Regions from separate parts of the Pyramidobacter porci genome, predicted to be linked through region 4. Evidence: riboswitches for the same ligand, from Rfam matches in the RefSeq annotation. Region 4 holds a riboswitch; each other region holds the start of a gene.
The links. A riboswitch is a leader RNA that binds a small molecule or an ion and turns the genes downstream of it on or off. The one in region 4 is predicted to bind cobalamin.

Region 1 (7,369 bases), on a different contig from region 4:
GGCCGCGCTTTTTCAGCTCTTCGACGAGCTGGGGCAGCAGCGTCTTGTGACCGGCGGCCAGCGAGCTCATGCCGACGATGTGGACGTCGTTGTCTACGGCGTCCTGAGCGGTCTCGGCCGGCGTCTGGAACAGCGGCCCGACGTCGACGTCGAAACCCATGTCGGCGTAGGCGGTGGCGACGACTTTGGCGCCGCGGTCGTGGCCGTCCTGCCCCATCTTGGCGACCATGATGCGCGGACGGCGGCCTTCGCGCTTCTCGAAGTCGTCGGTCATCTGGCGGACTTCCTTGATCACTTCGTCGTCGGCGAATTCGCTGCTGTACACTCCTGAAATCGAACGGATCACGGCTTTGTGCCTCCCGCACACTTTTTCGATGGCGAAGGAAATCTCGCCCAGCGACGCGCGCGCGCGGGCCGCTTCGACGGACAGCTCGAGCAGATTGCCCTCGCCGCTTTCCATGGCGTGGGTGATGGCGTCGAGACACTGCTGCACCTTTTCGGGATCGCGGCCGGCGCGCAGCTTTTCGAGGCGCGCGATCTGCGCCTGACGCACGGCGGTGTTGTCGACGTCGAGGATGTCGAGCGGGTCTTCCTTCTCGAGCGGGAAGTAGTTGATGCCGACGATCTTTTCGTTGCCGGAGTCGATGTGGGCCTGACGGCGCGCCGCGGCCTCCTCGATGCGCATCTTGGGCAGGCCGGTGTCGATGGCCTTGGCCATGCCGCCGAGGCTTTCGACTTCCTGGATATGCGCCCAGGCGCGGCGGATCAGCTCGTCGGTGAGGGCTTCCACGTAGTAGGAGCCGCCCCACGGGTCGATGACCTTGCAGACTTTGGTTTCGTCCTGGATGTAGAGCTGCGTGTTGCGCGCGATGCGGGCGGAGAAGTCCGTGGGCAGGGCGATGGCTTCGTCGAGGGCGTTGGTGTGCAGCGACTGGGTGTGGCCGAGCGCGGCGGCCATGGCCTCGACGCAGGTGCGGGTGACGTTGTTGAAGGGGTCTTGGGCGGTCAGGCTCCAGCCCGAAGTCTGCGAGTGCGTGCGCAGCGCCATGGACTTGGTGTTCTTGGGGTTGAACTGCTTGACGATCTTGCCCCAGAGCATGCGCGCGGCGCGCATCTTGGCCACTTCCATGAAGTAGTTCTTGCCGATGGCCCAGAAAAACGACAGTCGCGGCGCGAAATCGTCGATGCTCAGTCCGGCTTTCAGTCCGGTGCGGATGTACTCGAGGCCGTCGGCCAGCGTGTAGCCCAGTTCGATGTCGGCGGTGGCGCCGGCTTCCTGCATGTGGTAGCCGGAGATGGAGATGCAGTTGAACTTGGGCATGTTGCGCGAGGTGAAGGCGAAAATGTCGCCGATGATGCGCATGGAGGCCGCGGGGGGATAGATGTAGGTGTTGCGCACCATGAACTCCTTGAGGATGTCGTTCTGGATCGTGCCGCTGAGGACTTTCATGTCGACGCCCTGTTCCTGCGCGGCGACGATGTAGAAGGCCATGACGGGCAGCACGGCGCCGTTCATGGTCATGGAGACGGACATCTGCCCCAGCGGGATGCCGGAGAACAGAATCTCCATGTCGAGGATCGAGTCGACGGCCACGCCGGCTTTGCCGACGTCGCCGACGACGCGCGGATGGTCGGAATCGTAGCCGCGGTGCGTGGCCAGGTCGAAAGCGATGGAAAGCCCCTTCTGTCCGGCGGCGAGGTTGCGGCGGTAGAACGCGTTCGACTCTTCGGCCGTGGAAAAACCGGCGTACTGGCGCACCGTCCAGGGACGGGCGACGTACATGGTGGGATACGGCCCGCGCAGGAACGGCGGGATGCCGGCCATGAAGCCGAGGTGATGCATGCCGGCGTAGTCGTCGGCGGTATAGAGCGGCTTGACGTCGATCTGCTCCATCGTGCGCGTGCACAGTTCGGAGACGGAACGGCCCGTCTCCCTGAGGACGCGCGCTTCCCAGTCCTGACGCGATTCGGCGCGGCTTTCTTCCTTGAAGGCGATCTTGGTGAAATCAGGATTCTGATACATGGTCTAGCACATCCCCTTTTTCTTCTGCATGGCGGTGAGGACCTGGAGGCAGTTGGCTTTCACGTGGATGAAATCGTCGACGCCGGCGTCGAGATAGCTCTGTTTGAACTCGGGCGCGGGCGCGCCGGCGAGGAACACGGTCATGCCGGGGCGCTTCTCCTTGATCAGCTTGGCCAGCGGCGGCACGAGCTCGGGATAGGTGTCGTCGGTGGAGCAGATCACGGCGGCGTCGGCGCCGCTTTTCGCGGCGGCTTCGGCGGCCAGCTCCACAGTCTCGAAACCGTCGTTCTTCAGTACCTCGAAGTGAGCCACTTCGAAGAAGCCCGTGCTGAAATCGGCGCGCGGCTTGTGCTGAGGGATGGGGCCCATGTTGGCGAGGAATACTTTGAGATTGCCGCCGGTCCGGGCGGTGTAGTCTTCGGTGCGTTTTCTCAGCGCTTCGTACTGTTCGGTCCAGCGGTGCGGCTGAAGCGGCGCGACTTTGAGGTCGCAGGCGCCGGCGGCGTCGAGGGTTTTCCACAGATCGGACAGCAGCGCCTCGGCCGCGAACGCCTCGGCGGCATGGACGACCTGGCCGCCTTTGCCGCATTTGGCGCTTTCGGCCACGTCTTTCAGCGCTTTGGCGAGGCAGTCGGGGCAGCGGCGTTTTTTGATCTCGGCCACTTTGGCCTCGCGGGCGGCCTTGAACTCGGCCAGGTCGCTTGCGGGCACGTCAAGCGGCGTTTCCGCCATGTTGGCGTACATGTTGTTGCCGACGGCGCGTTCGGCGCGGGTGGCGAGCTTCTTGAAGCGGTCGGCGAGCACGGCGCCGATCTCGTTCTGGATCAGGCCGGACTGCAGCGCCTTGACGAGACCGCCTTCGGCTTCGACCTTCTGGAACAGTTCCCAGACGCGGTCTTCGACCTGGCGGGTCAGCGTCTCCACGTACCAGGAACCGCCGGCGGGATCGACGGCGGCGTCGAAGTTGAACTCGGTCTGCATCATGATCTGCTGGTTGCGGGCGATGCGGCGCGCCTGTTCGGTGGCGGGGCGGACGGCCCAGTCGAAACAGTTGACGTTCATGGAATCGACGCCGGCCACGGCGGCCGAAAAGGCCTGCGTGGACGTGCGCAGGATGTTGACGTAGGGATCGTAGACCGTCACGGTGAACGGAGAGGTCTCGGCGATGACGTTGACCTTTGCGCTCTCGCCCTCGCAGCCGAAGGCGCGCGCCACGTGCGCCCAGAGCACGCGCAGGGCGCGCAGGCGGGCGATCTCCATGAAGAAGTTGGCGCCGAGGCCGACTTCGAAGCGAAGATGGCGGGCGGTCACGTCGGGGGCGATGCCGCGCTCCGCCATGGCGCGGACGACGGCGACGGCGTCGGCGAGCGCGCAGGCCGTCTCCTGGACGGCGGACGCGCCGGCGTTGGCGTAGACGCTGCCGCGAATCAGGATCGTGCGCAGAGCGCACTGATGGTTTTCGGCCCAGAGCAGCGTCTGCGCCATTTCATCGTACAGACTGTCGAGCGAGCGGCTCAGCGAGCCGTCGCGGGCCAGCGAGCCGACGGGGTCGGCGCCGACGCAGCCTTTCAGGCTGGAAAGCGCGACGCCGCGCTTTTCGCACCATGCGGCGATCATGCCCAGCATCGGCAGGGCCGACGCGCCGGCGGCGACGTGCAGCTCGTGCGCGCCCGGATCGGCGGCGGCGAAAAACTTTTCCAGATGTTCCAGCGAGCAGATGCTGACGCCGCGGCGCTCGCAGGCGGGGACGTCCATGCCGTGCGTGCTGGAGTAATCGAGCACCGGGTGGATGGCCGTGGCGCCCCTTTTCAGTTCCTCGGCGGCCAGTTCGCCGGCCCGGCGCGGGCAGCGCGCGTCGACGCCCTGGGCGATCTCCCAGAGATGGCCGTGTTGCGGCGCGCTCTTGACGCCTCTCAAAAAGTCCTGCGCTCCGGGAAAGGCATGGCAGTCTTTCAGCTCCGCGACGTTCTCGGCCGTGTAAATGGGCTGAAGCGTGATGCCCTCGAACGTCGGCGTGAACATTTTTTTGTCGAAGGGCGCCCCCTTCAGGGCCACTTCGGCGGCCTGCTTCCACTCCTCGTACGTGGGGACTTTGAACTCGTCAAAGGTGACAGGAGTGATCGGCGCGGATTTCTGCTGGTCTTTTTCCATGGTGAATCAAATCCTCCCTGACGCTGAAAAATTTGCCCGTTTCCCCGCCGGCGGAAAAAATTCAGCGAAGAGAACGCGCTCGCGCGGCGAAATCCCGCCCGCGCAAGATTCGCTCTCTGTTCCCCCCGTTTCAGGCCGGTATCCTGACTCGCGCGCAACGCGCTCACAGTGGCGGGGCCGCTTTGGTCTTTCACCAAATTCCCCGGGCTGAAACTGCATATCATGGCTTCTCATTCTACAATAAAAATTCTCTCGAATCCACCTCAAGAGGGCAAAAAGAAACGTTCGGAAGGAAAAAGTCGGTTCAAGTTTCAGTGTTGTATTTCGCGCTGCCGAAAAGACGCGGGAGAGAAGACGAACGGCGGCGGCCCCCAGCCGTCCAAAGAATTGTTGTTTTCTCTCATGTGCGGGCATTTTCCATCTGCTAGAATCAGGGCGTAACTTCCGGAGGCGTTCGTAAGTCCTCCGGCGGCAAAGGAGGTTCGTCTTCATGAAAAAAAAATCTGCGTCATGCGTTGCCCTGATGACGATGCTGTTCTTTTTGTCGGCCGCGCGTCCTCTGCCGGCAGTGAGCGTCAATTTCTACGACCTGTCGGTCGAGATCCCCGACGGCTGGTCCTTCAGACAGGGCGAACAGATCCTGATCTACAACCAGAACGAGAGCGCCGCCGTCATCGTCGACCAGGCCGCCACGACCCAGAGCGGCACCGTCAAGAGCGTGGCCGAAAATCTGGCCGACGCGGTGGGCGTGAAAAAGAACGACATCCGCCGCGACAAAAAAGGCTCGCTGCGCCTGGATTTCGTCCAGAACGGCGAACCGGTCAACGTCCGCGTGCTGGAAAGCCGCGGGCGCATCCTCATGGTCTATGTCTTCGGCAAAGACGCCGAAGCCAACAAAATCGCCGCCTCCATCGGCGAGAAAAGCGCCGCCGGCCATTGACCCGTGCGGCGATAAAAATACGCTGCGAAAGGGGCGCTTTGCCTCCTTCCGCAGCGTGTTTTTTATCCGGGGCGCGAGCTGCCCTGGGCGGTCGAAGCGGTGGTCTTTGCGGATCGTCCGTCCGCCATGTTCCGCTTCGTTTATAATTAAGACCGTTCTTATACTTCGAAATTTACGTTCTCGGGGAGAATCATCGATGACAGATCTTTTTCGGACAAAAGAACCAGCTTTCTGCGACTATGCGGAGCAAATCATGGCGGCTCACCGTGCCCGCGGCGTTGCCGTCGCCGTCGTCGATCGGCGCGGTACGGACTATCAGAAATTTTTCGGTTTCCGCGACGCGGCGCGCCGCCTGCCCGTCGGCGAGAACACGATCTTCGGCCTGGCCTCGGTGACCAAGTCTTTCACCGCGCTGGCGCTGATGCAGCTGGCGGAGCAAGGGCTCGTCGATCTGCGGGCGCCGGTTTCGGCGTACTGCCCGGAATTCAAAAACGCCGGGCAGGTTCCCGTGAGCGCGGCGCACTTCCTCAGCCACAGCGGCGGCTATTTCCCCATGCCGCGCGCGCTGCTGCCCGACCTTCTGAAGAAGCTGGGCATTGATCCCCGCTTGCGGGAAACGGCTTACGACGACCGCGTCGCCCAGGCGGCGGTCGAACAGGTCGCGCGCGGTCTGGACGCGCCGGCGCCGCGGCTGGGACGCCCCGGCGAATACATGAGCTACTGCAACGACGGCTACGGCATCCTCAGCGACATCGTCCGCCGCCGCGGCGGCGAAGGATCGTACGCCCGCTACGTGGAGCGCCGCATCCTCGGACCGCTCGGCATGAGCCGGAGCACCTGCGAATTTCTGCGTCCCTCCGAAGACGCCGACACGTCGCTGCTGTACAGCGACGACCTCGGCGTGAGCGAAGGCGACCGCGACTTTTACCGCAGCGCCTTCGTCCTCAACGGCGGCGGCGCGATGAAATCCACGCTGGCCGACCTGAAAAAATATCTGCGCATGTACCTCAACGGCGGCCGCGGCGAAGCCGGCGCGATCGTCTCGGAACGGAGCGTCCGTGACATGGTCCGCCCCCGCGTGCCCGCAAAACATCATCAGTTCTACGGCTACGGGCTAAGCGTCGGCTTCATGCGCGACCTGACAGTGTACCGCCACGGCGGCAGCCTGCCGGGCGTTTCCTCGCACATCGCCTGGTCGCCGGAACTCGACCGCGGCGCAATCGTGCTGTGCAACACACAGAACGTCCCCGTCTCCCTGATCGCCGACGCGCTGCTCCGCGTCGCCGCCGGATGGGAGCCGCAGCCGGAAGACCTCTGGACCGACTGCCCCTGGGAGCCGGAAGTCATCGAAGCGGCCTGCGGACGCTACCGTTCCGGCGAAGGCGCGGAAGTCGTCATCGAAAAGGACGGCCGCGGCCTTTCCGTCCTCAACGACGGCAAGCCGATGAGCGTACGCATGGTGCGCGGCCATATGGCCCTGCTGCGCAGCGGCTTCGCCGTGTCGGAACTGCGCCCCTTCTTCAACACCGACGGTTCGGTCTGGGGCGCGCGCCTCAACGACCGCATCGTGCCGAAAGTCGGCGAAGCAGATCTCTAGCCCAAATTTTTCTTCATCCGATAGTTTTCCACAGCGATAAAGGAGCCCGTACAGAGCAAAGAAAGGAATTCCGCGACGGGAATGGCGTACCAGACGCCGTCTGTCCCCCAGAACTTCGGCAGGACGTAAAGCATCGGGATCAAGAAGACGGTTTGGCGAAGCACGCTGAGCAGCAGCGTCTTCTTCGGCTTTCCGATCGACTGAAAATACACTTGTCCGACGGCTTGGACGGCGGCGAGAGGGAACAGCAACGTCAATTTTTCCAGACCGTCCGCGGCGTAAGGCACGATACGTCCGTCCCCGTTGGTGATGACCGACATCACTTCCGTGGCCCGAAGATGAAAGAGCAGCCAGCCGCCTATGCCGATGATGAAGGCGAGAAACATGGATTTATAAAGCGTTTCCCTTGCCCTCGCGTAGAGCTTCGCGCCGTAGTTGTAGCCGATGATCGGCTGGCTGCCCTGTCCGATTCCGAAGACCGGCATCAAAACGACGGAATAGGTGATGTTTATGGCGCCGTAAGCGCCGACGGCAAAGTAGTTTTCGTAGCGCAGCAGTTGATTGTTCGCCGCCGCGGCGATCAGCGAAGAAACGACCTGGGTGAAAAACGTGGAAAGCCCCGCCATGTAAATGTCCAGCGCGTCGCGGCGCCGCAACC
Region 2 (7,369 bases), on a different contig from region 4:
CGGGAGACGTGTCGGTGCCGAAGTTGATGCTCGAGAAGGGCACCTGCGCGCCGGCGCGCGAATGCATGGTGTTAAGGTTGTGGATGAAGGCTTCCATGGCCTGGTAGGTACGGTGGTCCGTTTCGGCGAGGGCCTCCTTGCGGGCGAACGTCTGAAGTTTGCCCAGCTCCGCGCCGTCGACTTTCAGCGACGCGGCGAGGAAATTCCGCTCGGCCTCGTCACGCGCGGCGTCGTCCGTCAGGCCGATGGCGCGCCCCGTTTCGGCTTCGGCGCGGGCTTCCGCCTCTTTGACGGAGGCTTTCGCGTCGAGGTCGCGAAGCAGTTCCAGCGCCTTGGCGAGATTGCTCACGTACAGCTTGCGGAACGTCTTGCGCACGCCGTCGGCGATGCCGTAATCGAAGTACGGGATGCTCTGGCCGCCGTGCTGGTCGTTTTGGTTGCTCTGGATGGCGATGGCCGCCAGCGCCGCGTAACTCATCACGTCCTGCGGTTCGCGCAGGAAACCGTGCCCTGTCGAGAAGCCGCCCTTGAACAGCTTGCGGATGTCGATCTGGCAGCAGGTCAGCGTGCCCATGTTGAGGAAGTCCATGTCGTGGATGTGGATGTCGCCTTCGTCGTGCGCCCTGGCGTGAGCGGGGTGGATCACGTGCGTCTTGCAGAACTCGCGCGACACGGCGCTGCCGTATTCCAGCATCGTGCCCATGGCCGTGTTGCCGTTGATGTTGGCGTTTTCGCGCTTCACGTCGGCGGTCTTGGCGTCGGCGAAGGTGATTTCCTCGATGGCCTTCATCAGGCGGGTGTGGGAGTCGCGCACGCGCGTGCGCTCGTTGCGGTAGGTGATGTAGGCTTCGCTGGTGCGGGCGTGGCCGTTCTCGATCAGCACCTTCACCACCATGTCCTGCACGTCCTCGACGCTGGGCGAACCGGAAGCGTACTTTTCGTTGAGACGGCGCACGACCTGCGACGTCAGCCCCTCGGCGATGCGGTAGTCGGCGGACGTGCCTTCCTTCTCTGCCACGGCGGACGCGGCGAGGAAAATGGCGCGGGTGATGCGGTCTTCGTTGAAGGGCGCCAGACGGCCGTCCCTCTTCTTGATGGTCTCGATCACTTGAAAGGCCTCTCTTTCCAAGAGCGAAATGCGGCGCCCGCAGCGGGCGCGCGAAAAACGGGACGAAGCGGACCGCTTGCCCGGGATTTTTCGCTGCCATCATACACCATAAAAACGATCTCGTAAAGACGAAAACACTATATACATTGTTAATTTTGACATTTAGACGCTAGATATGGCTATAAATGGCAGGCCCCGGCGTGCGAAACAGGCGGCTAACAACTCTCCGCCGTCTTTTTCTCCAGCGCCTCGTTGCGAAAGTAGAGCAGCATGTCGATCGAAACCATCGTCACGTTCACGACGTAGAGCGCGACCACGCTCCAGTGCGTGGAGTCCAGCAGGCATTTGCCGATTCCCGCCAGATAACCGACGATGATGACGACGAGAAAAAGCGCGCTCTTGCCCCTGCTGCTGCGCGAGGTCCACGATTTGTAGATGGAGATGGGCCAGGCGGCGCCGAAGCAGATCAGCATGGTGATCTCGAGAAGCGATTTCAAAAACATGATTTCAGTCATTCCTTTTCTCTGATTCGTTTTCTTCGGGGCGATAATCCTGCATCCAGCGCTGCGGATCCTCCGGCGCGAAGCCGTGACGGAAGCCGGGGCGCGCGGCGCTGCGCTCCACGAAGGCGCGCAGCGCCGGGCGGTACTTGGGATGCGCGCAGTTTTCGATCAGCGCGCGGGCGCGCTCGTAGGCCGTGAGGCCGCGCAGGTCGGCGCAGCCCTGTTCGGTGATGATCACGTGAGGGTCGTGTTCCGTGTGGTCGACGTGCGCCACGTGCGGGACGATGCAGGAGATCGTTCCGCCCTTCGCCGTCGACGGCGTGGTGAACACCGAGAGCGCGGCGTTGCGCGCGAAGTCTCCCGAGCCGCCGAGGCCGTTGACGATCTGGCAGCCGCCGATGTGTGTGGAGTTGACGTTGCCCTCGAGGTCGACTTCCAGCGCCGTGTTGACGGCGATGACGCCGAGGCGGCGGATCACTTCCGGCGAGTTGCTGATCTCCACGGGGCGCAGGATGATCTTGTACTTGTACATCTCCAGACTCTTGTAAAAGGCGTCGATGCGTTCGGGCGAGATAGTCAGGGCCGTCCCCGAGGCGAACGAGACGCGCTCCGTTTCGATCAGGTCGAGCACGGAGTCCTGTAGCACCTCCGAATAGATGGAAAGATTGCGGAATTTGGACTTCTGCAGTCCGCCCAGCACGGCGTTGGCCATGTTGCCGACGCCCGACTGGATCGGCGGCAGCTTGCGCGGCAGCCGCCCGCAGGCCACTTCGTTCTCGAGGAAAGCGACCAGATAGTCGGCCATGATCTGGGACCTCGCATCGGTCTGCGCCAGATGGCGCGTCGAATCGGGGATGTCGGTGACGACCACGGCGGCGATCTTGTCGGGGCGGCAGCGGATGTAGGGCATGCCGACACGGTTGTTGGGGCGCACGATCGGGATCGGCTCGGTCTCCTTCATGCGGCGGGGGCTGTACACGTCGTGCATGCCCTCCAGCTTGACGGGCTGGGTCGTGTTGACCTCGACGATCACTTTTTCGGCGTACTCAGCCAGCACGTTGGAACAGCCCACCGACGTGCTGGGAATGATGTTGCCCTCGTCGTCGATGCCGATCGCTTCGATGATGGCGATGTCGATCTTGCCGAAGTAGCCGTTTTTGATCCAGAAGGGCACCTGGCTGAGGTGCATGTCCACGTAGGCGAGGCGGTCGTCGTTGGCCAGGTCGCGCACGCTCTGGTTGGTCTGGTAGGGATAACGCCGTTCGATCACGCCGGCGCGCGCCAGACGCCCGTCGAGTTCGTCGCCGACGGACGCGCCGGTGATCAGTTTGATGCGGATCTTCTCGCCGCGTTCGGCGCGGCGGGCCAGCGCCATGGGCACGGCCTTGGGATATCCGGCCATGGTGAAGCCGCTGGTGCCGACGGTCATGCCGTCCCTGATCAGATCGGCGGCCTGCGCCGCCGACATGGTCTTGGCCTCTGTCTCGCGATTGCTGATGCGGTTGTACACGTTTTTTCCTTCCTTTCGGCGCGGCGCCGTCCCATGTGAAAAAAAATTCTTCCGGCATCCCATGCCGAAAGAACGTCCGCTGCCGGGGCCTCAATCAGAAAGAAAGGTCTGAAAGCAGCACACACGTTCCGTCGCTCGCGAAAACTTTTTTGTGCTCAGCGCGGCAAGTCTTCTGGCTCAAGCCCATGGAGCCTTCTCCGCCTTCCCATGAGCGCGGGGCTCACAGTGGCGCATGGAGAAGCGGGGCTTTTACAGCGGCGGGACCGCTCGGGATTCTCACCCGATTCCTTTTTGATCGAAACTGGAAAAGTCTCGAACCGTGCTGATTATTCAATTGGGTTCCGGCACAGATTATAGCATAAATCTCTCTTCGCCCCACCGGTCGGCAAGAAAAACAAACGGCTCTTTCCGCTGCAGTCGTGATCGGTCTGCAAGCGCAGCTCAAAAGAATCGTTTATAATAATTTATCGTAAACTCAGGCGGCACTCGTCCTTCAATTGCGCCGCCATGTGGTATGGTTCGAGCATTCCGTCTCTTGCGTGACACAATCTCCGACGTGAAATGGGAGCTGAAAAATGAAGATCAAGATCATGAACAAGAATTCGCGGACGCCGGCAGGGATCGTGGCGCTCATGCTGCTTTTGGGCGTCTGCGGGGCGTGGAAAGCGGCGCTTTGCGATGCGCCCCAGGCGGCTGAGCCATCGCCGGCATACGCGAAATATATGAAAACCGCCGGCGGGGTCGCCGCGGAAATGTTTCTGCCCGGCTACTGGGTCGGCAACAGCCAGCTGCTGGATTCCGTGCTGATGAGTCCGGAAAGAATAAGGGCATTCAACGCGGCAAATAAAAACGCTCTGACGACGGAATCAGGGAACACGACGGCGCTGACCGACATCGGAGACGCGATCAGCGGCGCTTTTGTAAGAGAGATGGCCGGAGCCGTTTATAAACCTAAACCGTCGGAAACCGTTTATCTGAACGGTGCGCCGGTGACGGAGAAGTACTGGGCCGATCTGGACCGGCGGCTTCATTTGAACGCTATCCCGAAGACCGTTTCCGTCCGTTTCGGCTATGCGGTCTTCTGGACCACGCTGCAGGCGTACCCCGTGCGCGACGTCGTCGGCGAAAAGGACGATCTTCTCTTTGACAAAATGGTGCGTTCCAACTGCCGCCCCTGCCAACCTCTGGCAGTCGTTCACGAAAGCGCGGACGGCGGCTGGTATTACGTTTTTACGGACAGTTACGGCGGCTGGATCGAAAAGAGGCACGTCGCCCTCTGCAAAAGCCGCGAAGAATGGCTCCGGCGCATGGAACCGGAGCATTGCCTCGTCGTGACGGGAAGCGAACTGTGCCTGGACGACGATCCTTACTGCGAAGAGCTCAGCGGCGCCAGATTCCCCATGGGGACGGCGCTGCCGCTCGTAAGCCCTGACGAAGCTCCGGAATCCGTTCGCAGCCGGATCGGATTCGGGTGTTACGCGGTCAAAATCCCTCTGCGCGGCGGCGACGGATGGATCAGGGACGAATACGCCCTGGTCCCCGTTTCTGCGGACGTTTGCGTGGGGCGGCTCGAATTCACGGCGGCAAACGTGCTGCGGCAGATGTTCAAACTGCTGGGGCGCCGTTATGGCTGGGGCGGAGACGGGCACGCCAACGACTGCTCCGGCGTTCTGCGGGACGTCTTTTCCTGCTTCGGCGTCGTTCTGCCGCGAACTTCCGCCCGGCAGGCCGAAGCGAGCGGAGCGGCAGCCGTCGATCTTTCCGGTCTGACCGACGGCGCCAAGCTCGACATGCTGAAAAAGACCCGCGCCGGTTCCCTGCTCTTCTTTCCCGGCCACGCCATGCTGTATTTGGGAACTGTCAAAGAAAAACCTTACGTCATAAGCGCAGTCTCCTCTTTCAGCGAAGACCGAATAACCGTGCTTTCCGTCAATACCGTTGTCGTCAACAGTCTGACGGAAACGTACCGAAAGGATGGGGAATCATGGCTGTCTCATCTGACAACCCTCATCCGCTTCGATTAGAAGGCGTTGGTATGGAGCGGCCTTTGACCCCTTTGAGAGCCGCGGCGGCGGACTCTTTTCTCGTTGCCGCCCTGCTTGCCGCCCTGGGGGCGACGGTCATGCGGGGCTTTCACGGCAATGCCTACCATCTGTTCTCCCGTTATTGCCTGTTATGGATCGAGTTTTTTGTTCCGGCGGCCGTTTTTCTGGGAAAAAAGGACTTGCGCGGATCGGGCGTTTTCGCTTTCGCTCTCTTTCCCCTCTGGTTCGCGCTGTGCTGTCTTTATCATGGGGTATCTCTGACCGTCGCGGGAGAAGCCCAGGCGGCTCTCGTGCATCTGACGTCCGTCGCTCTGATCGCGTTCCCTTTTGCCGAACTGACGGGGGACGGCCGGCGGCGGAAAATACTGGACGCCGTTCTGCTGGCGGGACTGATCGTCTTCGCTCTCATGCTTCTGATCGCCTTTTACGGCGTTTTCAGGGGCGCTTGCTTTTCGCTCTGGCATGGCAGGCTGCGTTTCGGCGCGACATACAGCGCGACCGGCCGCCTGGAACTCAGGGTTTTGCTGTGGCACCAGTATTGCACGGCGTTTCTGGCCATGGCCTGCTGCCTGTTGGTTCCCTACCTGCTCGCCAGCCGTCCCCGACGGTGCTTCTATGTTCCCGCCGCCGTTCTCGAACTGATCTTTTTGGCCGCGGTGGCGCTGGGAGCCTCCCGCAACGCGATGTTGGCGCTGATGGCGGGTTTCGCCTGCATCGCGGCGATTGGGATCAGGCGTTCTTCGCTGCCTCCGTGGACGAAAAGATTTGTCTTCGCCGCCGTCTGCGTATTGCTGTTGTTTTTTGGCGCTTTTTCGATGAACTTTATCTATCGAAACGTGACGCATTCCATTCGCACAATCTGGTACGGTCTTACCACGCTGACAAGTCGGATCGAAATCTGGGGAGCCGTGCCGAAAATGCTGCGCGACCGCCCGGAGGCGCTTCTTTGGGGACTTCCCTACGTCAAATTGATGTCTGTTCTCAATGGATATATCCCGCTTGAAGGTGATATTGCCCACATGCACAGCGGCTATGTGCATACGCTGTGCGGCATGGGCGTTCCGGGAGGCGCGCTTGCCTCGGCGTACACCGTTCTCTTCTTTCGCGATTTTTTTACCCTGGTCCGGGCCAAACCGGAAAGCGGAATCTCCGCGACCGATCAGCTGCTTGCCGTCGTTCCCTTTTCCATCTGGTGCGTCAATCTGCTGGAGCCGGAGCTTTTTCTGCCGGGCAGCAGCATGCTTTCTCTCAACGTTCTCTTTGCGCTGCTCTGCGGTTATCTGCGCTGCACAGCGCGGGCGAACCGGTCATAAAACGAAAGTCTCCGGGGCACTTGCTCCCGGAGACTTTCGTTATTCTGCGAAAAAGCTTGCTTGTTTTCCAGACCCGTCGCCGGCGCGGCGGCGGAAAACGATCTACCGTCCCGCGTGGAACAGCTCGCGCTCCATCACGTCGATGATCTCTTGGGCGGCCTGCGTGGGCGAGACTTTGCCCGCGGTGACCTCCTCCTCGATGCGCGCCTTGGCGGCGGCGATGGCCCGGTTGGCGCCGATGAGGTTTTCCAGATGTTCCCGCGCCATGTCGTTGACCCATTTGAGCACCTGTTCTTTGCGCCGTTTCTCGAAAACGCCGTTGCCGCGCACGGTCTTGAAAAACTCCTCGACGACGCCCCACATCTCGGGAATGCCCTCGCCCGTCAGCGACGAACAGGTGTAGGCTCGGCTGGCCCAGCCCTCCGTGGCGGGACGCAGGTAGTGGAGCATCATGTCGAAGTCGGCGCGCGCCGACAGCGCTTTGGTTTTGTTGTCGCCGTCGGCCTTGTTGACGAGGATCGAGTCGGCGATCTCCATGATGCCCTTCTTGATGCCCTGCAGGTCGTCGCCCGCGCCGGTGAGCGCCACCATGAGAAAATAATCCACCATGTTGCGCACGGTCGTCTCGCTCTGGCCGACGCCGACGGTCTCGACGAGGACCACGTCGTAGCCCGCCGCTTCCACGAGCAGCAGTGTCTCGCGACTTTTGCGCGTGACGCCGCCGAGCGTGCCGCCCGAAGGGGACGGGCGCACGAAGGCGTTGGGGTGGCGCGACAGTTTTTCCATGCGCGTCTTGTCGCCGAGGACGCTGCCCTTGGTGACGGTGCTGCTGGGATCGACGGCGAGAACGGCGACGCGGTGCCCGCGGTCGCACAGCCACGAGCCGAGCG
Region 3 (7,369 bases), on a different contig from region 4:
TCGAGATCGGCGCGGCTGCTGTTCATGTCGTACACGGCGTCGACAAGCTGGGTGCGGGCGTTGGTCAGGGCGGTGCGGGCGTCGAGCACGTCGAGGTTGGTGCCGACGCTGGACTTGTAGCGCAGCAGGGCCATGCGGTAATCTTCCTGAGCGCTGGCGACCTGGCGCGAAGCCACGTCGAGGCGCTGGCGCGCCGATTCGAAGTTCAGCTGCGCGGACGAGACTTCCAGCGCGACCTGCCGTTTCACGTCTTCGATCTGGGCGAGCAGCTCCTGCGCCCGCGCCTTGTATTCCTTGACCTGGGCGCGGGCTTTGCCGCCGTCGAAAAAGTCCCATCTCAGGCTGAGCGACAGCTTCCACGTGTCCAGCTCGTCGGGCCAGAAATCGCGTCCTTGAGCGAATGCTTCACCGCCGGCGACGATCTTCGGTCCGTTGGACGCCCGGGCGGCGGCCGCGACGGCCAGTGCGGCGCGGCGGGAGAAATCGAGCGCCTTCAGTTCGGGACGCAGGGCGTAAAGGCTGGTTTCGTCCCAGCGGGGCGCGTCTTCCGGCGCCGCGTTCCGGTTCGGCTCCGGCAGATCGAATTGCGAGCGCAGCTCGACGCCGACGGCGCGCTCGAGCGCGCGCCAGCGCACGTCAACGGCGTTTTTGGCGGAGATCACGTTCAGCTCGCCGTTGGAGACGTCGACTTCCACGCGCAGCACTTCGTCCTGAGCGACGACGCCGTACTTGAAAAAGTTCCTGACCTGCACCAGGTGCTCTTTGGAGAGGTCGAGCACCTCTTCGGCCACGGCCAGCTTGGCGCGGGCGCGCTGCAGGTTGTAATAGGAAACGAGCACGGCGTTTTCCACGGCTTGGCCGGTGCGGACTTCGCGGGTCTGGATGCCGCGGAAGGCCATCGTGCGCGCGGCGATCGTGTTTTCGACGGCGCCGCTGCTGAAAATCAGCCACTGCACGCCGAGCGCGGCCTGATAGGCCTCTTCGAAGGAGTTGAGGGCGTAACCTATCGGGATGCCATGACCGGGTTCCCCTTGGTAGGCCGGTATCGCTCCCTCTTCGCCCTGCCACGCCCCGGCGAGCGCGGCGTACAGCTTGGGCAGTTTGTCGGCGCGCGCCTGGGCGATCTGCTGCCGGGCCTGTTCGATGCGGGCCTCGGCGGCCGCCAGCGAAGGATTGTTCGCGCAGGCCAGTTCAAGGGCCGTTTCCGTCGTCAGCACAGGGCGTCCGGAGCGTTTTTCGCCGCGGGCGTTTTTCGCCGCGGCCGGAACGGCGAGCGCGGCGGCCAGCAGAAGAACGGCGATCGTTTTTTTGTACACGGGCATCAGCCTCCTGTTCGGTCGGGCCTTTTTCGCGCCCGACAGAGAATGCGTCGCCGCCATTATACATAAATTTGCGAGAATCAAGAAGCCACAACGGCGACTTTGTCCAGTTCACGCGGAAAAAGACGCCCTGCCGCTGTGCGCGGGGGCGTCTGCGTGCGGTTTTTTTCCGCTATGCCAGAGCGGTCTTGAAAACCTTTTCCACGTCGGCCTTCTCCGCATGGCCTTCGTGAACTTTCTCGCCGTCCACGAAAAAGGTGGGCACGTAATAGTAATCGTATTTCGCGGCGACGTCGGGCTGTTTCTTCTCGTCGACCATCTCGAAGGGGACGGCGGCGTACTCGGGGTGTTCGGCCTTCAGCTCGTCGAGGCACTTGCGGGCCAGCTTGCAGTGAGGGCAGCTTTCGAACATGAACATGGTGATCTTTTTCATTGTGCGTTTCTCCTTAGAAAATGAGCATTTTACATGAAGCCTAAAACTCGTACAGAACTTCCACGCCCTTGGGCATTTTCGAAGCGTCCAGCAGCGGCAGAGGATCCAGCGCCGCGCCGCCGCTGAAAAGGCCGAGATGGAGGTGCGGCCCGGTGACGCGCCCCGTCGCGCCGGAAAGGGCGATCGAGTCGCCGGCTTTCACTTTTTGCCCGGGGCCGACGAGGATCTTCGACAGATGGAAATAAACGGACAACACGCCGCCGCCGTGATCCACGTAGACGGCGCCGCCGGAAAAATAATGAAAACCTTCGAGCACAACCGTGCCGTCGGCGATCGCCCTGACCGGCGTGCCGACGGCGGCGCGCAGGTCGAGGCCGCCATGGCCGCTGCGGGGCACGCCGTTGTAGACGCGGAAGCCGCCGAAATAAGCGGTGGGGATCCCCGGCACGGGGCGCACGTACCGGCGCGGCAGCACGCCGCCTTTGCTGCGCGTCGCCAGCGCTTTTCGCACGAGCTGGCGCTCTTTGGCGATGCGGTTCAATTCCGACTGAGGCGGAGTGACCATTTTCGGCGCGACCGTGAGCACCTGTCTGGGATAACTGTGGCCGACCGCTTTGATTTTTCGTTCGCCCCGGACCCGGCCTTTGGCTCCGCAGCTGAACTCGACCCGGATGGGCAGCGTCGAGCCGGCCAGTTTGGCGTCGTTGGGCACGCCGAGGATCGTGCGCACGGCGTTGCGGCGCGGCGTGAGGACAAACGTCTGCCCGCGCCACTTCACCGTGACGTCGCCGATCGTTTCGTTGACGCGCAGCTCCAGAAAAAAAGGCTGGCCGATCGGCGCCTCTTCCGGCACGGTCAGACGCATGCGCGCGGCAAACGCGGCCGGCATGAATGCGAACGTCAGCAGCAACGCCAGGACAAATTTCTTCACTTCTTTTCTCACCTCTGAAAAAAATCTGACCGGGCGGCAAAACGTTTTGGGCCGGACACGCGTTACTGAAGCTCTCTCAGCTTGCGGCGCAAAATCTTGCCCGAGGGCGACATGGGCAGGCTCTCGACGAAGTCGACTTTGCGCGGGATCTTGTAGTTGGCGAGTTTGCCCTTGCAGTATTCGATGATGTCGCGGTCGGTGGCCGAAGCGCCTTCCTTGAGCACGACGAAGGCGCGCGGGATCTCCCCGTTGACGAGGTGGTGCATGGCCACGACGGCCGCCTGGGCGATCGACGGATGGACGTTGAGGATGCGCTCCACTTCCTGGGGATAGACGTTGAAGCCGCCGACGATAATGATGTCGGTGAGGCGGTCGAGCACGGTGATGTAGCCGTCCGCGTCGTATTTGACGACGTCGCCGGTGTCGTACCAGCCGTCGGGAGACAAGCGTTCGGCGGTGACTTCGGGCGCTTCGTAATAGCCGCGGAACACGGACTTGCCGCGCAGTTTGAGCACGCCGGGCGTTTCCGGCGGCAGCGGGTTGCCCTGCTGGTCGCAGATTTTCCATTCGTAGCCGGGCAGAACCGTGCCGATGGTGCCCAGCTTGCGCGTCTTCTCGTCGTTGTTGAAGGTGACGACGGGCGAGCACTCGGTCGTGCCGTAGCCTTCGAGAATGGGATGGCCGAACAGTTCCATGCTGGCTTGGTCGAGCGACAGGTTGAGACGGTCGCCGCCGGTGATGACGGCGCGAACCGTGTTGATTTCGATGGGATTGTGCGCGCCCGAGCGCTTCAGAAACTCGAGCATGGCGGGCACGAGGAACAGCACCGTGCACCCGGCATCCCGGATCGCTTCGAGCGTCTTCAGCGGCGGCATGAACGCGGGCACGGCGGCGACTTTCGCGCCGGCATATTGGGGCAGCAGCATGGAGAGCGTCAGGCCGAAAGAGTGGAAGTTCGGCAGCGCCCAGATGATCGTGTCGTGCGGATAAATCGGAAAATGTTTGCAGATCGAACGTACGTTGTCGATAAAATTTTCGTGGCTCAGCGGCACGGCTTTGGGCAGGCCGGTCGTTCCCGATGTCGTGAAGAACACGGCCCAGTCGGGCGTCGTCGTTTTGCGCTCCACGCCGCGGAATTTTTCGAGCGTGCCGGTCGTCGGTTCGATCTCCACGACGGGATAGCGCAGCACGCCCGCCGCGGCCTTGGCGTCACCGCGGGAGACCACTATGGCAAAAGGCTGCACGAGGTCGATGGTGGGCAGCAGATTGTCGGTGCCGGCGCGCATGTTCAACGGGACCAGCGTGCCTTTCAGACTCCAGACGGCAAGAACCAACGTCAGCAGTGCCGGGCAGTTGGGCAGCAGCGTCATGAGGCGCTGCCCCTCTTTGAAGCCGGCCGCCGTCAGCGCTTCGCGTTCCGCGGCGACGGCGTCCAGCAGCGCCTGCCCCTTCAGCCAGTCTCCGTTCCACCAAAATGCATCCGCGGCGGCGCGTTTTCTCAAACTCTCCCGCAGGAGATCTTCAAGACGTTCCATTTGTTTCCTCCTCGATAAAGCGGCGGCAAAGTCTCCGCGCCGGCCGGCTTATTTCTCAGCTTGGCGCGCCCCGTCAAAGGCGCATTTTCAGAAATTCTACACGATTCTCCTTTTCAAGGCAAACCGATGATTTTTATGTCTTCAGTCCGACTCAGCACTGATACTTCATGGGCACGAACTGGGGCATCTCGCTGAAGCCGAGTTTCTCGTAAAAGGCTTTGGTGCCCGGGGCGCCGACCAGACCGATCCAATCGATCCCGACGGCGCGGAGTTCCTTCACAAGGCGGGAAACGATCTTCTTTCCCCAGCCCTGACCGCGGTAATCGGTCCGCACCACGATGTCCTGGATGTAAGCGTCGCTGACGCCGTCGGAAAGGGCGCGCCCCATGCCGACCAGCTCGCTGCCGTCGAACAGGGCCACGAACCGGAAGGAATTGGCCACCATCGCGGGGATGACGTCTTCGCTCCAGCCCTCTTCCCACCAGCCGGCATCCATGTAAAGATCGACAACCGCTTCGGGGCGGACCGATGTAATCACTTCAAGGCGCAGTGAATTTTCCAAAAGAAGCACCTCCATGAAAAATGTAACGCGACATTTTCTTCAATCACCAAGCATATGGTAATTTTTCGCCGCCAAATTGGCAAGCGCCGATTGCAGGAATTTGCCGCCGCGTTCGCCCCCAAAAATCCGACGGCACGTTTCTTCGGCGTAGAGCCGGGGCTTCGACATTTTTCCGCCGCGCAAGAAACGTTTTCATCTTCTTTATGTTTCATTGAAGCGCCCGCGACTCCGTGTTATAATGACGGCAATCGAACATGAAACTCCCTTGAAAGAGGAAGCCGGTGAAAATCCGGCGCGGCCCCGCCGCTGTAACTCGGACAAATCCGAAGCACGTCACTGATCGCGTTATTGGGAAGACTCGGATGAGGATGAAGAGAAGCCAGAATATTCTTTGAGGGAGCTTGCAAAGGGGGAATGTTTGCGTGGGCGAACTCCTGGGCGGCTGACCAGTGACAGCCGCGGCGGAATGACACGACGCAGGGTCGTGTCTTTTTTTGTCTCCCGAGGCCTGAGCTTCGGAAAAAATTTTTATGAAAGGTCGTCTGATGAACATGTCCTTCAAATCCATGATTCTCGCCGTCACTCTCGCAGCCGTCGCTTTCTCCGGGACCGCCTGCGCCAAGGAAGCCAAGAAGGAAGAGAAGCAGGCCATCCTGATCACCTCTTTCGGTACCTCCATGCCCAGCGCCCGCAAGGCCATCGACAATCTGGTGGCCGCCGCCAAAAAAGCGTTCCCAGGCGCCGAAGTGCGCTTGGCGTTCACCTCCAACATCATCCGCCGCAAGCTGACCCGCGAGGGCAAGAAAAACGTTCCGCCCACGCCCGTGATGGCTCTGGCGCAGCTGAACGACGAAGGATTCTCCACGGTCGGCGTGATGCCGACGCACATCATTCCCGGCGCCGAATACGACGAGATCAAGAACGTGGTTGAGGCCTGGGGCGAACTGAAGGGCAAGTACGGCATCAAGGATCTGCGTCTCGGCAAGACCTTCCTGTCCAGCGTCGAAGGCTGCGACGAAATGGCCGAGATCCTCGTGAAGAGATTCGAAAAGCTCGCCGGCAAGGATACCGCCGTGGTGCTGATGGGGCACGGCACGCCCCACCACATCGCCAACGCCATGTACAGCCAGCTTCAGGTCGCTCTGGATAAGATCGCCGACGGCCGCTTCTTCATCGGCACCGTCGAGAACACGCCGCTGATCGAAGATGTCGTCGCTGCGCTGAAGAAGGCCGGCTACAAGAAAACGCTCGTCTCGCCGCTGATGATCGTGGCCGGCGACCACGCCAACAACGACATGGCCGACAAGGACGATCCCGAATCCTGGTACAGCATCCTCAAGAAGGAAGGCTTCGCCGTCGAGACCTACATCAAAGGTCTCGGCGAGGACAAGGGCGTCACGGCGGCTTTCGTCGAACACCTGAAGGAAATGATGAAGTAAAAATGCCGCCGTCGCCTGTCGGAAATCTCGAACGCTGGCGTTCGCAGCTTCGCGCGCGATACTTCCGCCTCGGGGCGGCGCTCGGCGTTCTGCTCTTTCTGACGGCGCTGTGGCGGATCACGCAGGGAGAGTGGAACATTCCACTCTCCCGCGTCTTTGAACTGCTCTCGCCGTTTCTTCCGGCGGCCGAGAGCGAGACTGCCGAAGCGCTGGTGATCCGCGCCGTCCGTCTGCCGAGATTTTTCGCGGCGATGGGCGCCGGCGGGCTGCTCGCCGTCTCGGGCGCAGTCCTTCAGGGACTGCTGGCCAATCCGCTGGCGGAACCCTACACGCTGGGCATCGCTTCGGGCGCGGCGTTCGGCGGTGCGCTGGGATTTTTCTTCAATCATCTGGCGGTAACGCCGATGGCTTTTGCCGGCGCGCTCGGCTCGCTGGCGCTGGTCAATCTGATCGCGCGCAAGAGCGGCGGCAGCGGCGCCTATCTGGTGCTGGCGGGGATTGTCGCCAACGCCGTGCTCTCGGCGGGCGTGACGTTCCTCAAAGCCGTCGCCGACGACAAGCTGGGCGCGATCGTGCTCTGGCTGATGGGCAGCTTCTCCGGCGCTTCGCCCGCGGCGGCGCGGCTGGTTTGGCTGGGCGCGGCGATCACGCTGGTTCCGGCGTGGCTCTGCGGACGCCGGCTCGATGCCGTTTCGCTCGGAGAAGGGCAGGGGGAAATGCTCGGCATCGACGAAAGAAAATTGCGCCGCCGGCTGCTCTGCGCTTCGTCGCTGGGAACGGCCGTGACCGTCAGCAGCTTCGGCATCATCGGTTTCGTGGGGCTTGTGGCTCCGCACATCCTGCGCGTTTTGATCGGGCCTTCGCACCGGCCGTTGCTGATTTTCAGTTTTTTGACCGGCGGGCTGATGCTGGCGCTCGCCGACGGAGCGGCGCAGCGCATGGGAGAACTGCCCGTCGGCGTGCTGACGGCGTTGATCGGCGGTCCTTTTTTCTGCTGGATCCTGGTGAAGAGAAAATGACCGCGCCGCCTCTTTCGTATCGTTTCCGCGGGCTCAGCGTCGGCTACGGGGACCGCGACGTCCTCGGAGGCGTTTCCGGTTCGATCGAACCGGGGCTCGTGACGGCTCTGATCGGACCCAACGGCAGCGGC
Region 4 (7,369 bases):
GGAGGCGATGGAAGTTCCCGTCGAGGAATTTGTCGCCGTGAAAAACGCACGGCACGAGGGGGCGAGCAAATGAAATTCCAGATGCCGAAGTACCGCCACCCCGATTTCGAGCAGGAGTTCCTGAAGAACGCGCCCAACTGCCGCTTCGAAACCGTCGAGCGCGACGGGATCAGTCCTCGAGGCTACCACGCCCTGTCGGTCTACCCCGAGTATTTCAAGATCAACGACAAATGGGTGCTGGCGACGCAGAGCCGCATGGACACCGTCTGCGTGGCCAGCGACACGCCCGGCCGGGAGCGCGTCGAGATCGTCGAGTTCCGCAACCTGAAAAAAGGCGACAAAGTCGTGATCGGCCGCACCGAAGACGCCAGCGAAGGCATCTACGTGTGGACGCAGGGCTTCCTCGCCGAAGCGGGCACCTCCGACACCTTCGCCTTCCGCGAAGGACGCTCGCGCGAGACCGCCTATTCGCTCGACTACGACACGCTCTACGAAGTGCTGCGCTACGAGCGCGAACACCGCGGCTACGTGACGCTCGTCGTCGGCACGGCGCTGGCCCTCGACCAGAACTCGCGCCTGGCGCTCGAGCGCCTGATCCGCAACGGCTATGTGCAGGCGATCTTCTGCGGCTCCGAAACCGCCGCCTTCGACCTCGAACGCGGAATCTTCGGCACGTCGTGGGGACAGAAAGTCTTCGAACACGAGCAGAACACCACCTACAACCTCTACGACACCATCAACCTGGCCAACTCCTACGGCTCGCTGGAAGCGCTCGCCGCCTCCGGCAAAGTCAAAGACGGCTTCGTCAAAGCCTGCGTCGAATGCGGCACGGCCCTGGTCATGGCCGGCACCATCCGTGACCGCCTCGCCCTGCCCGGCGCCTACAACAACGTCTACGCCGCCCAGAACGCCATGCGCGCGCACGCCCGCAAGACCTCGACCATGATCATGATGTCGGCGATCCTCTACACCATCGCCACCGGCAACATGACCCCCTCGTACAACGAGTTCGGCGGCGTCGTCCGCCCCGTCTACATGTACACCGTCGACGTTCAGGAATTCGCCGTCAACAAGCTCTCCGACCGCGGCACCGTCACGGCCGTCAGCATGGTTACCAATACGCAGGATTTCGTGCGCAACCTCGACCGCGCGTTGAACAGGCCTCAGGATTGATTCGCGGCGATAAAAACTGCCCCGCCTTTCTCGCTTGCCGAGAAAGGCGGGGCAGTTTTTATCGCCGCGGCGAATGATGAAAGAAATGGCTTTTGTATTTGGTATGGTTCCGTCTAAAAACGGACGAGGTGCTCCGCGTTCGGGACGATGACGATCCAGGCGCCGTCGTGGCACTGGCGCAGCAGCTCGATCATGTCCCGGCGTTCGAGCGAAATACAGCCGGCGGTGGTCCAATGGTTGCGCGATTTGACGTGGACGAAGATGGCGGAGCCCTGTCCGGGCACGACAGGGTCGGTGTTGTAGCCGACGGCCATGGCGTAATCGTACTGATAATAGTCGGCCAGACGCTCGCCGCCGATCTTGCCCGCGCTCTCCACCCAGGTGTTGTAGATGTCGGGGCGCTTGACGTCGTCGACCCAGTAGGAGTTGGGCGTCACTGAGCGCCATTTCATGGCCGTGCCGGGGTTGGGCTTGTTGCCGAAGGCGTACAGGATTGGGAAGGCGCCGACGGGCGTCTTTTTGTCGCCTTCGCGCTTGTTTTCCGTCAGCCCCAGCCTGCCGCAGCCGCACGGCGCTTCCAGCGTTTTTTGCCAGGCGCTGGCGTCGCTTTTCTTCCACAGGGTCAGCGCTCGGTCGACGACGAGGATGATCTCGCCGGTTTTCTGCGCCGTTCGCGTCGCCGCGAGCAATTCGCGCAGATCGGCGGCCATGGCGGGGGCACCCAACGCCGCGGCGGCGAAAAGCGCCGGGAAAATTTTTGCAAGAGTACGTTTCATAACGAGCAACCTCCTCTTCGGAATGATCTTGTTTGGCGAGCCAAGCATAGCACAAAAACGTTGCGCTGTCTGCGCGAGTCCCGCTTCAGTCTCGTCCCGCCTCAGGATTTGACAGGGCGCCTGGAGGCGCTTAAAATATGTGAAAATGGAACGTCGCCGGGCGTCGGAAGCAGGTGAAAATCCTGCGCGGCCCCGCCACTGTAACCCCTGACGAAACGGTATCACGCTCACTGAGGGCTTTCGGCCTTTGGGAAGGGCGCCGCGGAGGACGATGGGGAGTCAGGATACGCGCCGGGCGACGCGAAGGAAGGCTTTTGCGCGGGCGAAATCTTTTCAGTGCAGCAGACATCACTGTCTCTAAAGGCACGGCCGCGGACCGTGTCTTTTTTTATGCCCGCGTTTTCTATAGAGGCGAGCCGGCGGGGGCCGGGTCACGTTTTTTTGCGCAGGAGGTTCACAGCATGAAAAAGATTCTTCGCAGTTTTCTTGCGGCAGCCGCTTCACTGGCCATGGCCGCGGCATCCTTCGCGGCGGAAACCGTTTATCCCGTAACCGTCGACAACGGCAATCGCCGGCTCGTCTTCGAGAAGGCGCCTGAACGCGTCGTCACCAACGGCGACAGCAACATCATCGAACTGATGTTCGCGCTGGGGCTCGAAGGCCGCGTGATCGGGTATGCCGGTTTCAATCCGAAGCGAATGACGGTCTCGGACAAGTACGTGGAGCGTCTGTCGAGGCTGAAAATGATCTCCGACGATTACATTACGCTGGAACAGCTGGTCGGCGCCAATCCCGACATGTTCCTGTCGGGCTACTTCTACGGACTGGACATCCCCGGCGACACGACGGGCAGCGCGATCACTCCGGAAGAACTCGACAAATACGGCATCAAGAGCTATGCCATCACCGAATCGCTGATCCGCGTCATGAAAAAACCGCCGGTGAGTCTCGAGGACACGTACAACGACGTGCGCAATCTGGGCGTGATCTTCAACGTGCAGGACGAAGCCGCGGCAGTGATCAGCTCCATGAAGGCCCGCGCGGCGGCGGTGACGGACAAGACGGCAGCGGTCCGGGAACCGGTGAACGTCTTTATTCTCCGCGTGGTAACCGACACCGACGTCGCTATCGGCACAGCGGCCAAGACGGTGGGCGGGCAGGCCATGCCCAGCGCGCTGACGGCTCTGGCGGGCGGACGGAACGTTTTTGGCGGCGTCGACGACAGCTGGATCAAGGTGAGCTGGGAAGAGGTGATCGGGCATAACCCCGACGTGATCGTCATTCTCGCCTACGGATTCACGATCGATTGCGACAAGATCGCCGAAACGCTGCGGAGCATGCCCGAACTGTCCGGCGTCAGAGCCGTAAAGAATAACCGCATCTATTCGACGCGCGTCGAGAACACGTATCCCGGTCCTCGCGCCGTGGACGGGCTGGAGATTCTCGCGAAGTTTTACCATCCCGAGCTGTTCTGAAAGGGTTTCGATGCGTTTTTCTTCGATTCGGCAGAGGACGGGGCTGCTTGCCCTCATCCTCTGCATTCTTTTATTCGTATCCATAACGATGGGAGTGTCCATCGGCTCGGTGTCCATTCCTTTCGGCCGAGTCTGGGGCATTATCCTGCATCAGCTCTTTCCCGACTGGCAGACATTCGCCCGTGACTGGCCGAAGAACGAGGTCGGCATCGTCTGGCAGCTCCGCTTGCCGCGCGTGCTGCTCGGTTCGCTGGTCGGCGCGGGGCTGGTGATGGCCGGAGCGACGATCCAGTCGCTGGTGCGCAATTCGCTGGCTGACCCCTATTTGCTCGGCATTTCTTCGGGGGCCTGCGCCGGCGCCGTGCTGGCGATTCTGTTCGCGGGAAAGCTGCTCGGCGCGGCTTTTTCGGGCATGCCGACGGTGTCTCTGCTGGCCTTTCTCGGCGCGTTGCTGGCCTTCGCGCTCGTCTTCCTGATCGCCAGCCGCGGCAGCGGCTTGACTCCGATGCGCATGGTTTTATCCGGATTGGCCGTCAGCTATATTTTCATGGCCATGACGAATTTCCTTGTCTACCTGAATCAGCGCAGCGGCGCGGAGACCGCCATGTTCTGGATGCTCGGCGGGCTCGGCGGCGCGCGGTGGGACCGGCTGCCCATTCCTTTTGCCGTCACCAGTCTTTGCCTTGTCGTGCTCATGCTCCAATCCCGTTCGCTCAACGCGCTGCTGCTCGGCGACGAGAGCGCCGCCGCTCTGGGCGTTGATGTGCAGAAGTTCCGCCGTTTTCTGTTCGTCGTCACTTCGGTGCTCACCGGCGTGCTCGTGGCCGTCAGCGGCTCCATCGGTTTCGTCGGCTTGGTCGTGCCCCATATCATGCGCATGACCGTCGGGGCCGATCATCGTCGCGTGCTGCCGCTGGGCGCGCTGCTGGGAGCCGTTTTTCTGATCTGGGCCGACGTGTTCTCGCGCACGGTCATGGCCCCGCGGGAACTGCCGCTCGGCATCGTCACGGGCTTTATTGGCGCGCCGTTTTTCATCTGGCTGCTGAGCCGCGGAGGGCACAAATGAGCGAAAAGCTGAGCGTCGCCAAGCTGCAGTGGCAGGCCGCGGGACGCCGCATCGTGGACGGCGTCGACGTGACGGTAAGCCCGGGGGAATTCGTGGGCGTCATCGGCCCCAACGGCAGCGGCAAATCGAGTTTTCTTCGCTGCGTGTATCGCGTCAACAGGCCCAACTTCGGCGCCGTCTTTCTCGACGGCGAGGATCTGTGGAAGATGCCCGCCTCGCAGGCGGCGCGCCGCTGCGCGGCCGTGCCGCAGGAGATGCCGGCGCAGTTCGACTTCACGGTGCGCGAGATCGTTGCGATGGGGCGCTATCCCTACAAGAAAGCGATGGAGCGCGACAGCGACGACGACCGTCGCCTTGCAGCGCAAGCCATGGACTACGTGGGACTTTCGCAGAAAGCCGATCAGGCTTTTTCCAGTCTTTCCGGCGGCGAGAAGCAGCGCACCCTGATCGCGCGCGCCATCGCGCAGGATACCGACTTCCTTGTCCTCGACGAACCGACCAACCATCTCGACATCTACTATCAGCTCGAGATCATGGACTTGATCCGCCGCATGGGAATAGCTTCGCTGGTGGTCATGCACGACCTCAATCTCGCCTCGCAATATTGCGACCGGCTTTATGTGCTTTGTCAGGGACGCGTCGCTGCCGCGGGGCGTCCGCAGGACGTGATCACGCCGGAGCTCATCGCGCGGCTCTACCATGTGGAAACGCGCGTTACGCCTCGCCCCGAGACCGGCCGGCCGCAGATCGCCTTCCTGCGCCGGCTGAGCGGCGCCGAGAGCACGGAATGAAAACGTCGCGTTACCAAGCGAGGTCGGTCCTTCACGGCGCCGGCGACACCGTCAGAAGAGACGGAGAAAAACAAAAATCCGATCAGAGCGCAACGTCCGACGACTCCTGAATCGTCGGACGTTTTTCAGGCGCGATGTTCCACGTGGAACATTTTCCGCGCGGTCCTCTCACCGCGCTGCTTCATTTTTTGGCCGACGGCTCGGACGTTCTTCAGGATCTCGTCGTAAAGCCGCCGCGGCTCATGGAGTCCACGGCCGAAATTGTCCAGCGCTATTTCGTATTGATTTTCCGGGTTGTTCATCCTGGCCTTGCGCAGGTCGGAGAAATTGTCGAAGCCCAGGCTTTGACAGAAGCGCGTACCGTGGAGAAGGAAATGTGGCACTGCGCCGTCAGATCGCGTGTTTTCATGCGGTCGATCTCGTTGTAGTGGAGCGGCAGATACTGCGCCAGCTCCCAATTGGCTTCGTCGGGATCACTTCTGTGCTCGGCGTTGATGAGCTTCCGTTTGACCGAAAAGGATTTGCCGTCGTTATGCATCAATCCGCCTCGTCGCCCCACGCGATCAACTGGCGCACTGGGGGCAGCGCGCTGCGTCCCAAGTCGGTCAGCGCGTACTCGGCGAAAAGCGCCGGCTCGCTGAGCTTGCGGCAGCTGACAAAGCCTTCCCGCTCCAGCTGGCGCAGGTAGCCGGTCAGCGTCACGCGCGACACCGCTGCGCAAAGCCGCCGCAGCTCGCCGAAACGCAGCGGCCGCTCGCCCAGCAGATAGACGACGTAAAACTTCCAGCGATGGGAAAGCAGATCCCAGGTGCGGTTGAACGTGATCTTTTCGGCAAAGTCTTCCGGAATCATGAAATTCGCCTCATCTTCATAAAAATTCGTCTGCTGCGCCGGCCGTCAGAAAGTGACGACCCCGCTACCGTTTTCCGACGGACCGCCGCGCTTTCCAAAGCGGCATGGCTCCTCTTTCCCGGACGGCGGCGAAACGAAAAGCTTTTCTGCCTCTTTTCCACGGCAGTATATCAGAATTCTAACATAGGCAAGATTTCTATCCTAGATTGATCGCAGCTGACGAAATTTATAAAATAACAGTCAGTTCAGTCCTTCATAAGTTCAGCAAAATTGTTTTGTGGGAAGGAATCTTTCATGAAAACGCCAGAAAGGGGTAATTTTCGTGAGCAATGCTGTTGTCGAAATGACGGCCGTAGATCTCTCCAAGGCCATCCATGCCAGGAAAGTTTCCTGCCGCGAGGTGATGGCTTCCTATCTTGATCACATCGACAAGACCAATCCCCGCGTCAACGCCATCGTCACCCGCGTCGACGGCGAGGCGCTGCTGAAGCAGGCCGGTGAAAAGGACGCCGAGCTGGCATCCGGCAGGGACAACGGCTGGATGCACGGCTTCCCGCAGGCCGTGAAGGATCTGGTTCCCACCAAAGGCATCCGCACCACCAAAGGTTCGCTGCTTCTCAAGGACTGGATTCCCGACGCCGACGGCGCTGTCGTCACCGCGATGAAGCGCGGCGGCGCCATCATCATCGGCAAGACCAACACGCCCGAGTTTGGCTACGGCTCCCAGTCCTACAACGAAGTGTTCGGCGCCACCGGCAATCCATACGACGAGAACCGCACCAGCGGCGGCTCGTCCGGCGGCGCGGCCTGCGCCGTCGCTTTGAGGATGCAGGCCGTGGCGGACGGCAGCGACTTCATGGGTTCACTGCGCAATCCGGCCGGCTGGTGCAACATCGTCAGCCTGCGTCCATCCATCGGCGTCGTCCCCTCCGGCGGCACCGAACTGTTCACCAACTCCATGGCCACGAACGGTTCCATGGGGCGCACCGTGGCCGACGTAGCCCTGCTGCTGGGCACGATCGCCGGTTACAACCCCGCTTTCCCGCTGAGCCGCGAGGCCGACTCCCGTCTGAAAGCGCTGACGCCGGCGAACGTGCGCGAGGCGCTGAAAAAGGACCAGAAAGGCGTTCGCGTGGCCTGGATCGGCGACTGGGGCGGCGCGCTGCCCACCGAGCCCGGCGTCATGGAAACCTGCCGCGCGGCCGTCGAGCGCATGAAGGACTTCGGAGCGGTGGT

Region 1: another riboswitch for cobalamin. It lies ahead of FYJ74_RS07195 (methylmalonyl-CoA mutase family protein); the one in region 4 lies ahead of FYJ74_RS10400 (ABC transporter substrate-binding protein).
Region 2: another riboswitch for cobalamin. It lies ahead of FYJ74_RS07220 (succinate CoA transferase); the one in region 4 lies ahead of FYJ74_RS10400 (ABC transporter substrate-binding protein).
Region 3: another riboswitch for cobalamin. It lies ahead of FYJ74_RS03070 (sirohydrochlorin cobaltochelatase); the one in region 4 lies ahead of FYJ74_RS10400 (ABC transporter substrate-binding protein).

Annotation. Positions count from the first base shown of each region.
Region 1 is NZ_VUNH01000007.1:37,631-44,999, reverse strand. Features, by position in the region: gene scpA (methylmalonyl-CoA mutase) at 1-2,023, opposite strand, end outside; gene FYJ74_RS07195 (methylmalonyl-CoA mutase family protein) at 2,027-4,174, opposite strand; cobalamin riboswitch at 4,291-4,452, opposite strand; gene FYJ74_RS07190 (hypothetical protein) at 4,665-5,114, shown strand; gene FYJ74_RS07185 (serine hydrolase domain-containing protein) at 5,311-6,711, shown strand; gene FYJ74_RS07180 (MATE family efflux transporter) at 6,708-7,369, opposite strand, start outside.
Region 2 is NZ_VUNH01000007.1:45,551-52,919, reverse strand. Features, by position in the region: gene FYJ74_RS07230 (anaerobic ribonucleoside triphosphate reductase) at 1-1,108, opposite strand, end outside; gene FYJ74_RS07225 (hypothetical protein) at 1,324-1,623, opposite strand; gene FYJ74_RS07220 (succinate CoA transferase) at 1,616-3,121, opposite strand; cobalamin riboswitch at 3,267-3,458, opposite strand; gene FYJ74_RS07215 (SH3 domain-containing protein) at 3,697-5,145, shown strand; gene FYJ74_RS07210 (O-antigen ligase family protein) at 5,157-6,479, shown strand; gene meaB (methylmalonyl Co-A mutase-associated GTPase MeaB) at 6,582-7,369, opposite strand, start outside.
Region 3 is NZ_VUNH01000002.1:264,376-271,744, forward strand. Features, by position in the region: gene FYJ74_RS03045 (TolC family protein) at 1-1,322, opposite strand, end outside; gene FYJ74_RS03050 (glutaredoxin family protein) at 1,492-1,752, opposite strand; gene FYJ74_RS11920 (M23 family metallopeptidase) at 1,793-2,683, opposite strand; gene FYJ74_RS03060 (AMP-binding protein) at 2,746-4,218, opposite strand; gene FYJ74_RS03065 (GNAT family N-acetyltransferase) at 4,370-4,780, opposite strand; cobalamin riboswitch at 4,987-5,190, shown strand; gene FYJ74_RS03070 (sirohydrochlorin cobaltochelatase) at 5,311-6,219, shown strand; gene FYJ74_RS03075 (FecCD family ABC transporter permease) at 6,222-7,238, shown strand; gene FYJ74_RS03080 (ABC transporter ATP-binding protein) at 7,235-7,369, shown strand, end outside.
Region 4 is NZ_VUNH01000012.1:6,403-13,771, forward strand. Features, by position in the region: gene FYJ74_RS10385 (ornithine cyclodeaminase family domain) at 1-73, shown strand, start outside; gene FYJ74_RS10390 (putative NPN-dependent ornithine cyclodeaminase) at 70-1,173, shown strand; gene FYJ74_RS10395 (L,D-transpeptidase family protein) at 1,287-1,949, opposite strand; cobalamin riboswitch at 2,091-2,259, shown strand; gene FYJ74_RS10400 (ABC transporter substrate-binding protein) at 2,411-3,424, shown strand; gene FYJ74_RS10405 (FecCD family ABC transporter permease) at 3,435-4,490, shown strand; gene FYJ74_RS10410 (ABC transporter ATP-binding protein) at 4,487-5,281, shown strand; gene FYJ74_RS10415 (hypothetical protein) at 5,580-5,819, opposite strand; gene FYJ74_RS10420 (winged helix-turn-helix transcriptional regulator) at 5,819-6,133, opposite strand; gene FYJ74_RS10425 (amidase) at 6,456-7,369, shown strand, end outside.